3 regions of the Macrococcus armenti genome follow, and region 3 is predicted to be linked to each of the others. Evidence: predicted binding sites of a transcription regulator. Region 3 holds the regulator's gene; each other region holds the start of a gene.
The links. The regulator CtsR, encoded in region 3, represses protease genes until heat stress. The targets are predictions, from matches to a motif close to ATGGTCAATAAAGGTCAAACA.
Positions count from the first base shown of each region.

Region 1: LAU42_RS04575 (ATP-dependent Clp protease ATP-binding subunit) is a predicted target of CtsR. The motif match lies at 1,545-1,565, and genes of this name have one in related genera.
Region 2: clpP (ATP-dependent Clp endopeptidase proteolytic subunit ClpP) is a predicted target of CtsR. The motif match lies at 1,932-1,952, and genes of this name have one in related genera.

Region 1 is NZ_CP083608.1:874,839-878,134, reverse strand. It holds gene LAU42_RS04575 (ATP-dependent Clp protease ATP-binding subunit) at 1-1,443, opposite strand, end outside; gene LAU42_RS04570 (transglycosylase family protein) at 1,989-2,687, shown strand; gene lepB (signal peptidase I) at 2,764-3,296, opposite strand, start outside.
Region 2 is NZ_CP083608.1:560,455-563,750, forward strand. It holds gene LAU42_RS03035 (alkaline phosphatase) at 1-1,226, shown strand, start outside; gene clpP (ATP-dependent Clp endopeptidase proteolytic subunit ClpP) at 1,294-1,875, opposite strand; gene LAU42_RS03045 (glutaredoxin family protein) at 2,057-2,299, shown strand; gene LAU42_RS03050 (sugar-binding transcriptional regulator) at 2,431-3,296, shown strand, end outside.
Region 3 is NZ_CP083608.1:2,108,283-2,111,578, forward strand. It holds gene LAU42_RS11235 (ATP-dependent Clp protease ATP-binding subunit) at 1-41, opposite strand, end outside; gene LAU42_RS11240 (protein arginine kinase) at 53-1,060, opposite strand; gene LAU42_RS11245 (UvrB/UvrC motif-containing protein) at 1,050-1,436, opposite strand; gene LAU42_RS11250 (CtsR family transcriptional regulator) at 1,448-1,903, opposite strand; gene LAU42_RS11255 (NupC/NupG family nucleoside CNT transporter) at 2,085-3,293, shown strand.

The sequences.
Region 1 (3,296 bases), 970 kb from region 3:
AGCTGTCGTACCTATCATTTTAGATACAGCAGTCTGATCCATATATTCACTCATATCAAGGCGAATCATTGAATCAGTCGTACCAAATAGTTCTAACGATAATTGTTTTGCAAGTTCTGTTTTACCGACACCTGTAGGTCCTACAAATAAGAAGCTACCTATTGGTCGATTACCGTCATCAAATCCTGCACGATTACGTCTTATTGCTTTCGCTACTGCCTGAACTGCTTCATCCTGGCCAATGACTTTACCTTCAAGTCTGGATTGCATATGTTTAAGACGTTCAATCTCATTATTATCCATTTGCGATACCGGAACACCTGTTATACGTTCTACAGTAGCTGATACATCTTCTTTCGTAACGTGATTGCTTACAATTTCTTGTGATAACTGATCTTGTAATGATTTAATCTTCATTTGTAAATCATGTGCATGGCTGAAGTCTTCTTTATCAACTGCCTGAAGTTTTTCAGTTTCTAACTGCTCAATTTCATTCTCTGTTTCAACTTTATCGACGACATTGTTTCGTGAAGAAATATGTGCTGCAGTAATATCCATCAGATCAATCGCTTTATCCGGTAACATGCGGCTAGGCATATACTGAATTGATAATGCGACAATTGTTTCTAAAACATCGTCTTCAATTACGACATTATGGTGTTGTTCATATTGATGTTTGATTCCTTTTAGTATTTCAATTGTATCTGACTTAGATGGTTCATTGACTACTACTTCATTGAATCGTCGCGCCAGTGCCGGATCCTTTAATATATTATTACGATATTCATCTTGAGTCGTTGCTCCAATAATCGAGATTTCGCCACGACTTAAAGCAGGCTTTAATATATCTGATAATCCTTTACTGCCTGAATCTCCACCAGTCGCGCCACTACCAATAATTTGATGAATTTCATCAATGAATAATACAACATTTCCTTTTTCTTTTACTTCATCAAGTAACTTCTGTACATTCTCCTCAAACGCACCTCGGTATTGTGTACCTGCTTCAAGAGACGATACATCAATTGAGATAATATCTTTATCTTTAATGGATGCAGGAACATCACCTTTTACGATTGCTTGGGCTAAACCTTCAGCAACTGCAGTCTTACCAACCCCTGCTTCACCGACTAAAATAGGGTTATTTTTAATTCTTCTGCTTAAAACTTCAGCAGCTTGACGTACTTCTTTGTCACGACCAATTACAGGATCTAACAAGTTATTTCTTGCTTCTTCCGTTAAATTTCTACCTATCTTAGTTAAAAAGCTATCACCACTTTGTTTATTTTGCTGTGGCAGTACGTTTCCTTCCTGCATCAGTGCCTCAGGCTGAACTTCCTGTCCATTAATATAAAACTTACGTGAAACTTGTCCATTATTCATTTCGTTAAACATTCTATTAAAAATTGCATCAAAATTGCTATCAAAAATTCCGTTATTCATAAATAATCACTCCTATATTCAATTGTTTGTCATATTTGCAGAGGTTTCTTATCTCCTCTACAATTACATTATACACCTTAAATCAAAGATAGTCAAACTATTATTTGACTATCTTTGACTTTAATTAATAAAAATTTTTAATATTTTTATTAAAAAAATAATAAAAAACGAATGACATTACTAACAAAATTTTACATACTTCTAAACGTGTTGGTACGACAGTTCTTTTCAAAATTAATAGTTGAATGATTAAATAATAATTCATTAAAATTTTTTCCAAATAATATTTTCTTACATTTAAAATTATCCCTTTTTGTTTGTAATGATGAAATATATATGTTTAAATTATGTCCAGTTACAGCTCGACATATTTCAAACGAATATTACAATAACATTTCATTAAATCAATGATTTGTTATATAGCTGTAACGCACGAGCATTTTTTATGTGTTAGTGTATGTAGTGTCACTTGACCAATCAATTATTCGATTGGCAAAACTTAAAATTAAAAATTAATTTAGAAATTAACTGGAGGATTTTATATAATGAAAAAAGCAATTATGACTTCATCTTTAGCATTAGCATTAGGCGTAACAGGAGTATCAGCATCTCACGCAGATGCAGCAGAAACAACACAACAAACTCAAGTTAACAAAGCAGAGTTAGCAAACTTAGCTTTAAACAACCCATCAGCTTTAAATGAAAACCCGGTACACAAAGGTGCATACCATTATGAGTTTTCAAAAGATGGATATAACTTCAATTTCGAGTCAAATGGTGCATACTGGACATGGGAATACAAATACACTGGCGCAGCTGATTCAGAAGTATTCAGCTCAGTTGTAAACAATAACTTCAAACAAGAAGCTCCGGCTGTTCAAGCACAAGCACCTGTAGCTCAAGCACCAGCTCAAACGTATGCAGCACCTAAAGCACAAAACTATCAAGCACCTCAAACTTATAAAGCACCAGCTCAAAGCTATCAAGCTTCAACTGGTTCTAATGTTCAAGTAAACGATCATTTAAAATTAATTGCTCAACGTGAATCAGGTGGAAATATTCGTGCAATCAACCCTACTTCAGGAGCAGCAGGTAAATATCAATTCTTACAATCAACTTGGGATTCAGTAGCTCCTGCAGGTTGGGTTGGTAAATCACCAGCATCAGCACCAGAATACATTCAGGATCAAGCAGCTGTAAAATTATATAACACTGCTGGCCCATCACAATGGGTAACTGCATAATAAAAAACTGAGACGAATGTCTCAGTTTTTCTTTTAATAAAGTCCCGGGATAACTCATCCCGGGACTTTATTATTTCTATTTATTTACTGAATCAAAATTTGATTCATAAAAATCGGTTGCAAATGCATTGATCGGCCATATACGTAATGAAACTTTTCCTACGACGTCGCTTTTATTAATAAGTCCTAACTCTCTTCTACTATCAAGACTAACTTCACGATTATCGCCAAGCACTAAATATTTTCCTTCTGGAATTGTATTACTGCCATTTGAATTTACTAAAGTATCTACCGAAAAATCATCTGTTAATTTTTCATTTGTTTTGTTCTGACGATTTTCCTTCAAATAATCTTCCTGAACGAATTTACCATTTATGTAAAGCTTGTCATCTTTGTACACTACCGTATCACCAGGTTTACCAACTAAACGCTTAATATAATCATTATTCGTATCCGTATGGAATACGATAATGTCTCCTCTATCAATACTGTCCAAACGCGTTGAAATCTTATTTATTATGACACGTTCTTTATCTTTAAATGTTGGATACATAGAGTCCCCATTTACCGAATACGTCGCAAATAAGAATGTATGTACAATCATAAATA
Region 2 (3,296 bases), 660 kb from region 3:
CTCAACTTGGTGCTTACCGTTATTATAAAGATAACGAAAATGTTCCAGGTTTAGATAAAATTTCTTTTGATAACTATTTAGTTGGATCTCAATTAACGGTGAGTGATGATCCAAAATTAAACATTACAGATTCAGGTGCAGCAGGGACAGCACTTGCAACAGGAGTACGTACATTTAATGGTGCGATATCTGTAGATAAAAATAAACAAGCAGTAAGAACAGTACTTGAAGATTATAAAGCTGCAGGCCGTTCAACAGGTTTAGTAGCAACGAGTGAATTAACACATGCAACGCCAGCTTCATTTGCTGCACATAATCCATCACGTAAAGATGAAATGGACATTGCAAAGCAAATGGCACGTACGGTTAAAGTTGGTAAAGAACAACAACCGATTGTTGACGTAATGCTTGGTGGTGGAACAGATTTCTTCCAGCAAAAAGATAAAAACGGAAAAGTAACATTAGATTTAGTGAAGCAGATGCAAGATAAATCAGGCTTTAAATATGTTACATCTCGTGACGAAATGTTAAAAGATACAAATTCAAAACGTATGATTGGTTTATTTGCAGAAAGCGCAATGAGTAAACACATAGACCGTACAGAAAAAGAGCCGTCATTAAAAGAAATGACGGATACAGCGATACAAAAACTATCTCAAAACAAAAAAGGGTTCTTCTTAATGGTTGAAGGATCTCAACCAGACTGGTCAGGTCATGCAAATGATTTAACAGGTATGATGAGTGAAATCTCAGCGTTTGATGAAGCATATCAGTCGGCAATTGAATATGCGAAGAAAGATTGTAATACATTAGTTATTGCACTTGCGGATCACGCGACTGGTGGATTGTCTGCAGGTACTGGTGAGAAGTATGAATTCCATCCTAAAGTTGTTGATCAGATGAAAATGACACATGAGGGATTAACTGCGAAATTATTAGAAAAAGATGCGGATATTGAAGCGTTAATAAACGAAAACATCCAAATTAAAGACATTACAGCTGAAGAGAAAAAAGCTATTATTGATGTTGCAAAAGCGAAAGATGAAGCAAAAACTTTAGATGCAATTAACAAAGTTGTAGATAAACGTGCAAATGCTGCATGGGGTTCTAAAGTTCATACAGGTGAAGAAGTGCATGTGTATGCTTTCGGCCCAGGTAAAGAGAAGTTTATGGGTGTACAGCACAACATTCAAAATGCTGAAAACATTCGTTCGTTCTTAAAATAATACAAATTTAAGCCCCCGATTTCGTAATCGGGGGCTTTTCGTTATTTACTCAAGTTAAAATGGATGCTTATGCCGGGTGCATTACTTCATCAATTAAACCATATGCTTTTGCTTCGTCTGCTGATAAGAAGTTATCGCGATCAGTATCTTTTTCAATTTTTTCAATCGGTTGTCCTGTGCGTTCAGAAAGGATTTTGTTTAACTTTTCGCGTGTTTTTAATATGTGACGCGCAGCGATTTCGATTTCAGTCGCTTGTCCTTGTGCACCACCTAAAGGCTGGTGAATCATAACTTCAGCGTTTGGTAATGCAAATCGTTTACCTTTTGCACCAGCTGCTAATAAAAATGATCCCATTGATGCTGCCATACCGATACAAATTGTCTGAACATCAGGTTTAATGTGCTGCATCGTATCGTATATTGCCATACCAGCTGTTACACTTCCGCCTGGTGAATTGATGTAAAGATAAATATCTTTTTCAGCATCCTGTGCCTGTAAAAATAATAATTGCGATACGATTGAGTTTGCTACGTTATCGTCAATTGCAGATCCTAACATAATGATGCGGTCTTTTAGTAAACGTGAATAAATGTCATATGCACGTTCTCCACGATTTGTCGATTCGATTACTGTAGGTATTAAATTCATATATAAATCCTCCTAATATTAAATTGCGTCGTTTTGTTAAATCAAATATACACTATATAGTCAAAGATAGTCAAAAACGATGCTCATATCATTTTATATTGTACCGATAATGTTACTATTATAGTAGTAATATGGATTATTTTTTTATAATAATTACGATATCATTTTTGGAGATGGAAATATGAAAACACTAACTTTACTTGTAGGGAGACATTGTGGTTTATGTGAAGAGGCACGAATGCAAATAAGATTTGCCCAGGAAGATGCAGCGGTTGAAGTTGAGGAGAAAATGATAGAAGGAGATGAGGTGCTGGAAGCTGAGTACTTTATGCGTATACCGGTATTAATGGACGGTGACAAAATTGTGCAGGAAGGGAACATTGACTTCGTAACCATTATTGAATATTTAACAAATAATAAGTGAAAACGAATTCATTTTAATTTTGCATAGCTTTTACTTGCACACTTAATAACGACTTGGTATTATGTATGTGTAGCGTAAGTTACTTTTTGACCCTAGTGGGACAAATAACGACCATCGCTAATTGAGGAGGGGTGGACTTGAATCAACTCTTTGAGATTCAAAAGAAACTTGTCCCTGATTTAGTTGAGAAGATGTATCGCAGATTTCAAATCTTGACGGCGATTGAGACGTTTCAGCCAATTGGTCGGCGTGCGCTGAGCGAGAGTGTTTCGCTGAGTGAACGCATACTCAGGACTGAAACAGAAATACTGAAGTCGCAAGGTTTAATCTTAATCACTTCTAAAGGGATGTCTGTAACAGATAGTGGTGTTGAAGTAATTGAAGAAATGAAAGCTTCAATGAACAGTCTTACACGACTGGAACATATCGCCTGCGCAATTGAATCGCGTTACAGTATTCGTAAAGTGATTGTCGTCAGCGGTGATTCAGATATCGAAGATGAAACGAAAGTACGCATGGGTCAGGCAACGAGCGAATATCTTGAGTCCTGTTTTGAAGACGGCATGAATATGACGGTCACAGGTGGTTCAACGATGGCACATGTTGCACGAGCAATGCGCCCATCTGATAAAGAGATAACTTTTATACCGGCTCGTGGCGGGCTCGGTGAAGATGTTTCTTATCAGGCGAATGCGATTACACATTTAATGGCAGATCAGACAGGTGGTAAGTTTGAAGTGTTATATGTTCCTGATCAGTTAAGTGAGGCAGGCTATAACGCATTGTTAAAGGAACCGTCTGTAATGCGCGTGTTGCAGCATATTAAAAGCGCACAAATTGTCCTGCATGGTATTGGCGCCGCTTTTACGATGGCTAAGCGAAGAAATACTTCTGAAGATGTGTTAATGCAATTGGATGAAGAAAAAGCTGTTGCAGAAGCATTTGGTTACTACTTTGATGCAGATGGCAATATTATTCACCGCGTGAATACGATCGG
Region 3 (3,296 bases):
GCAAGTACGCGTTGCGCACGCTCTGTTAATCTACCAAACATATAACTCCTCCTTATAGATGCGTTCTTAACATCTCTGATCGTTTTTCTTCAACTGTAACGTCACTATCATAAACTGTATTTAGAAATGGCGCCTGTATAGCTACCATTAATTCATTAAATCTAAACGGAATATCAATGATACCCATATCAATACCGAGTTTGACCTCACTTAATCTAAGACTTGCTTCTTCAACAGAAATCTTTCTACTATATTTCAATATACCTAAACTGCGGTAAATGCGATCTATCGTTTCAATATGATCGTAATTATTCATACGTTTACGCATATTGAGTTCTTCTTCTATAATCTGTTCTACTACTTGCTGTAAATCTTCAATAATACTCACTTCATCCTTACCGAGTGTCAATTGGTTAGACACCTGATAAATATGACCTAGTGCTTGCGTACCTTCTCCATATATACCACGAATCGTAAACCCGAAACGGTTAATCGTTTGTGCGATTCTATTCATTCGATTCATAATCGATAACCCTGGTAAATGCAGCATAACACTTGCTCTTAATCCCGTACCTATATTCGTCGGACAAGTCGTCAAATAACCGTAATGTTCATCGAACGAAATCATCAAATGTTCATCAAGACGTTTATCAATCTCTTGCGCACGTTGATATAATTCCTGAAGCGATAAATCCCTGCCTAACACCTGTACTCGAATATGATCTTCTTCGTTTACCATAATACTCTCAGACTCATCGTCATTTATATAGACAGCACCACCGTTATTTTTAAGTAGCTCCTTACTCATTAAGTGCTTAGCGACAAGCATTAAACGTTCCTGCTCAGATATATCCTGCATCTTTATTTCATCGTAATCTAAGCGCAATACATTCCCGACACATTCTATTACACGTTCTGCATCGCCTTCACTAAACATCATCGGATGGACAAAATTTTCTAAGTTACGTGCAAGACGTATCCTTGAGCTTAATATAACTGGCTCATCATTCCCGCTTTGCATCCAGTCACTTAACTCGCTTTGAAGATGCTTACTCAACATGTGCATCACCACTTTCTTTCAACGCTTTAATTTCATCTCGTACATGCACCGCTTCTTCAAAGTTTTGAACTTCAATAAGTTGCTGCAGCTTCTCTTCTAAACTTTCAATTCGTTTACGCAGCGCAATTTTTTCCTGAGACTTAAACGGCTGCTGTCCAACATGTTCTAAATTACCTGCTTGTACTCTCTCGATAATTTGAGGAACATATTGACTAAATGTTGAATAGCACTCACTACAACCAAACTTCCCGATATGCAGCACTTCTCTTAATGTTAGACCGCAATTGGGACATTTATCAGGCTTCGTTTGAAACTCTCCACTATTTAATAAATGCTTCAATAGCTGATTCATTGAAAACTCTTCTTCATAAGTCATACGAACACCTCCTAGTTGTAATGGATAATAGATAACACATTGTGTAAAATATTAGCGCGAATATAGTCGCGATACGGCACTTCTACCATGAGCGTATCACGATGGATAACCGATAACATCATCTTCTTCTCTCTTAATGATATAAGTTCATTATCATGAAGCCCTGAAATGATACGTTCAGCATTTTGTTGAGAAATTTGTTTACCTGTCAGCTCTTTCAGATGATTTAAAAATGCTGACTTATCATTCGATTCAATTTTAGTAATACGAATGTATCCACCGCCACCACGCTTACTTTCAATTTGATAGCCGTGTTCGTTTGTAAATCTCGTTTTAATTACGTAGTTCAACTGCGATGGTACGCAATCAAACTTCTCCGCAATATGTGCACGTTTAATTTCTACGACATCATCCGCTTCAAGCAATTGCTTTAAGTATTGCTCAATGATATCCGACATGTTCTGCATAACATCACCCACCTTTGACCTTCTTTGACTTTATTATATTTTTTATTTTAAATAAGTGCAAATAATATGTTTTAATTTTATTTTTGAACAAATGTTCAAAAATAAAAGAAAAAATGTTTAGCGCTTTCATTATTTATATAGTATGATATGGGTAGTAAATTAATATAAAAGGAGCGATATTATGAATATTATTATCGGCATGATTGGACTCATCGTATTTTTATTCCTTGCATGGATTATGAGTTCCGATAAAAAAGGTATAAGATGGCAGTACATTGGTCTAATGCTTGTTATTCAACTCGTACTAGCTTTTGTTCTATTAAAAACAACAGCTGGGATATGGCTAGTTACCCAACTTGCAACTGGATTTGGATATTTACTTCAGTATGCGGCAGAAGGTGTTTACTTTGTTTTTCCTGGTGTTAAAAATGAAGGCGTTGCAAACTCATTTTTCTTCGATGTGTTATTACCAATCACCTTCATTTCTGCATTAATTGGTATCCTTCAGTATTTGAAAATTCTACCATTCATCATTAAATACTTGGGGTTAGTTATTTCAAAAGTGAATGGCATGGGTAAACTCGAATCTTTCAATGCAGTTGCAGCTGCGATTCTTGGTCAATCCGAAGTGTTTATCTCATTAAAAAAGCAATTACCATTCATTCCGAAGCATAGACTTTATACTTTAACAGCTTCAGCTATGTCTACTGTTTCTTTATCTATCGTTGGTGCATATTTTCAAATGATTGAACCACGATTTGTCGTTACTGCAATTGTACTTAATTTATTCGGCGGATTCATTATCGCCTCAATCATAAACCCTTATAGAGTATCTGCTGAAGAAGAAGATGCAGTCATTATGACGGATAACGAGAAGAAGCAGTCATTTTTCGAAATGCTTGGTGAATATATCCTTGATGGATTTAAAGTCGCTGTTATCGTTGCAGCAATGTTAATTGGGTATATTGCTTTAATTGCAATGCTTAATGGTATTGTAGATGCTTTTACTCCAGGCAAAATGAACTTCCAGACTATACTTGGTTATTTATTTGCACCTTTAGCATTCTTAACAGGTATTGCTTGGGACGATGCAGTTCGTGCTGGTTCAATTATGGCTACAAAACTTGTATCAAATGAATTTGTAGCAATGCTGGATGTTCAATCAATTGTAAAAGGAAAAACTGGTGAATTATCACAACATGCAATTGGTGTAGTATCAGTTTTCTTAGTATCATTTGCAAACTTCTCATCTATCGGAATTATCGCTGGTGCGATTAAGTCACTTAATGATGAAAAGGGAGATGTTGTTGCAAGATTTGGACTTAAATTATTATACGGTGCAACGCTTGTATCATTCATCTCTGCAACAATCGCAGGATTCTTTATTTAATTA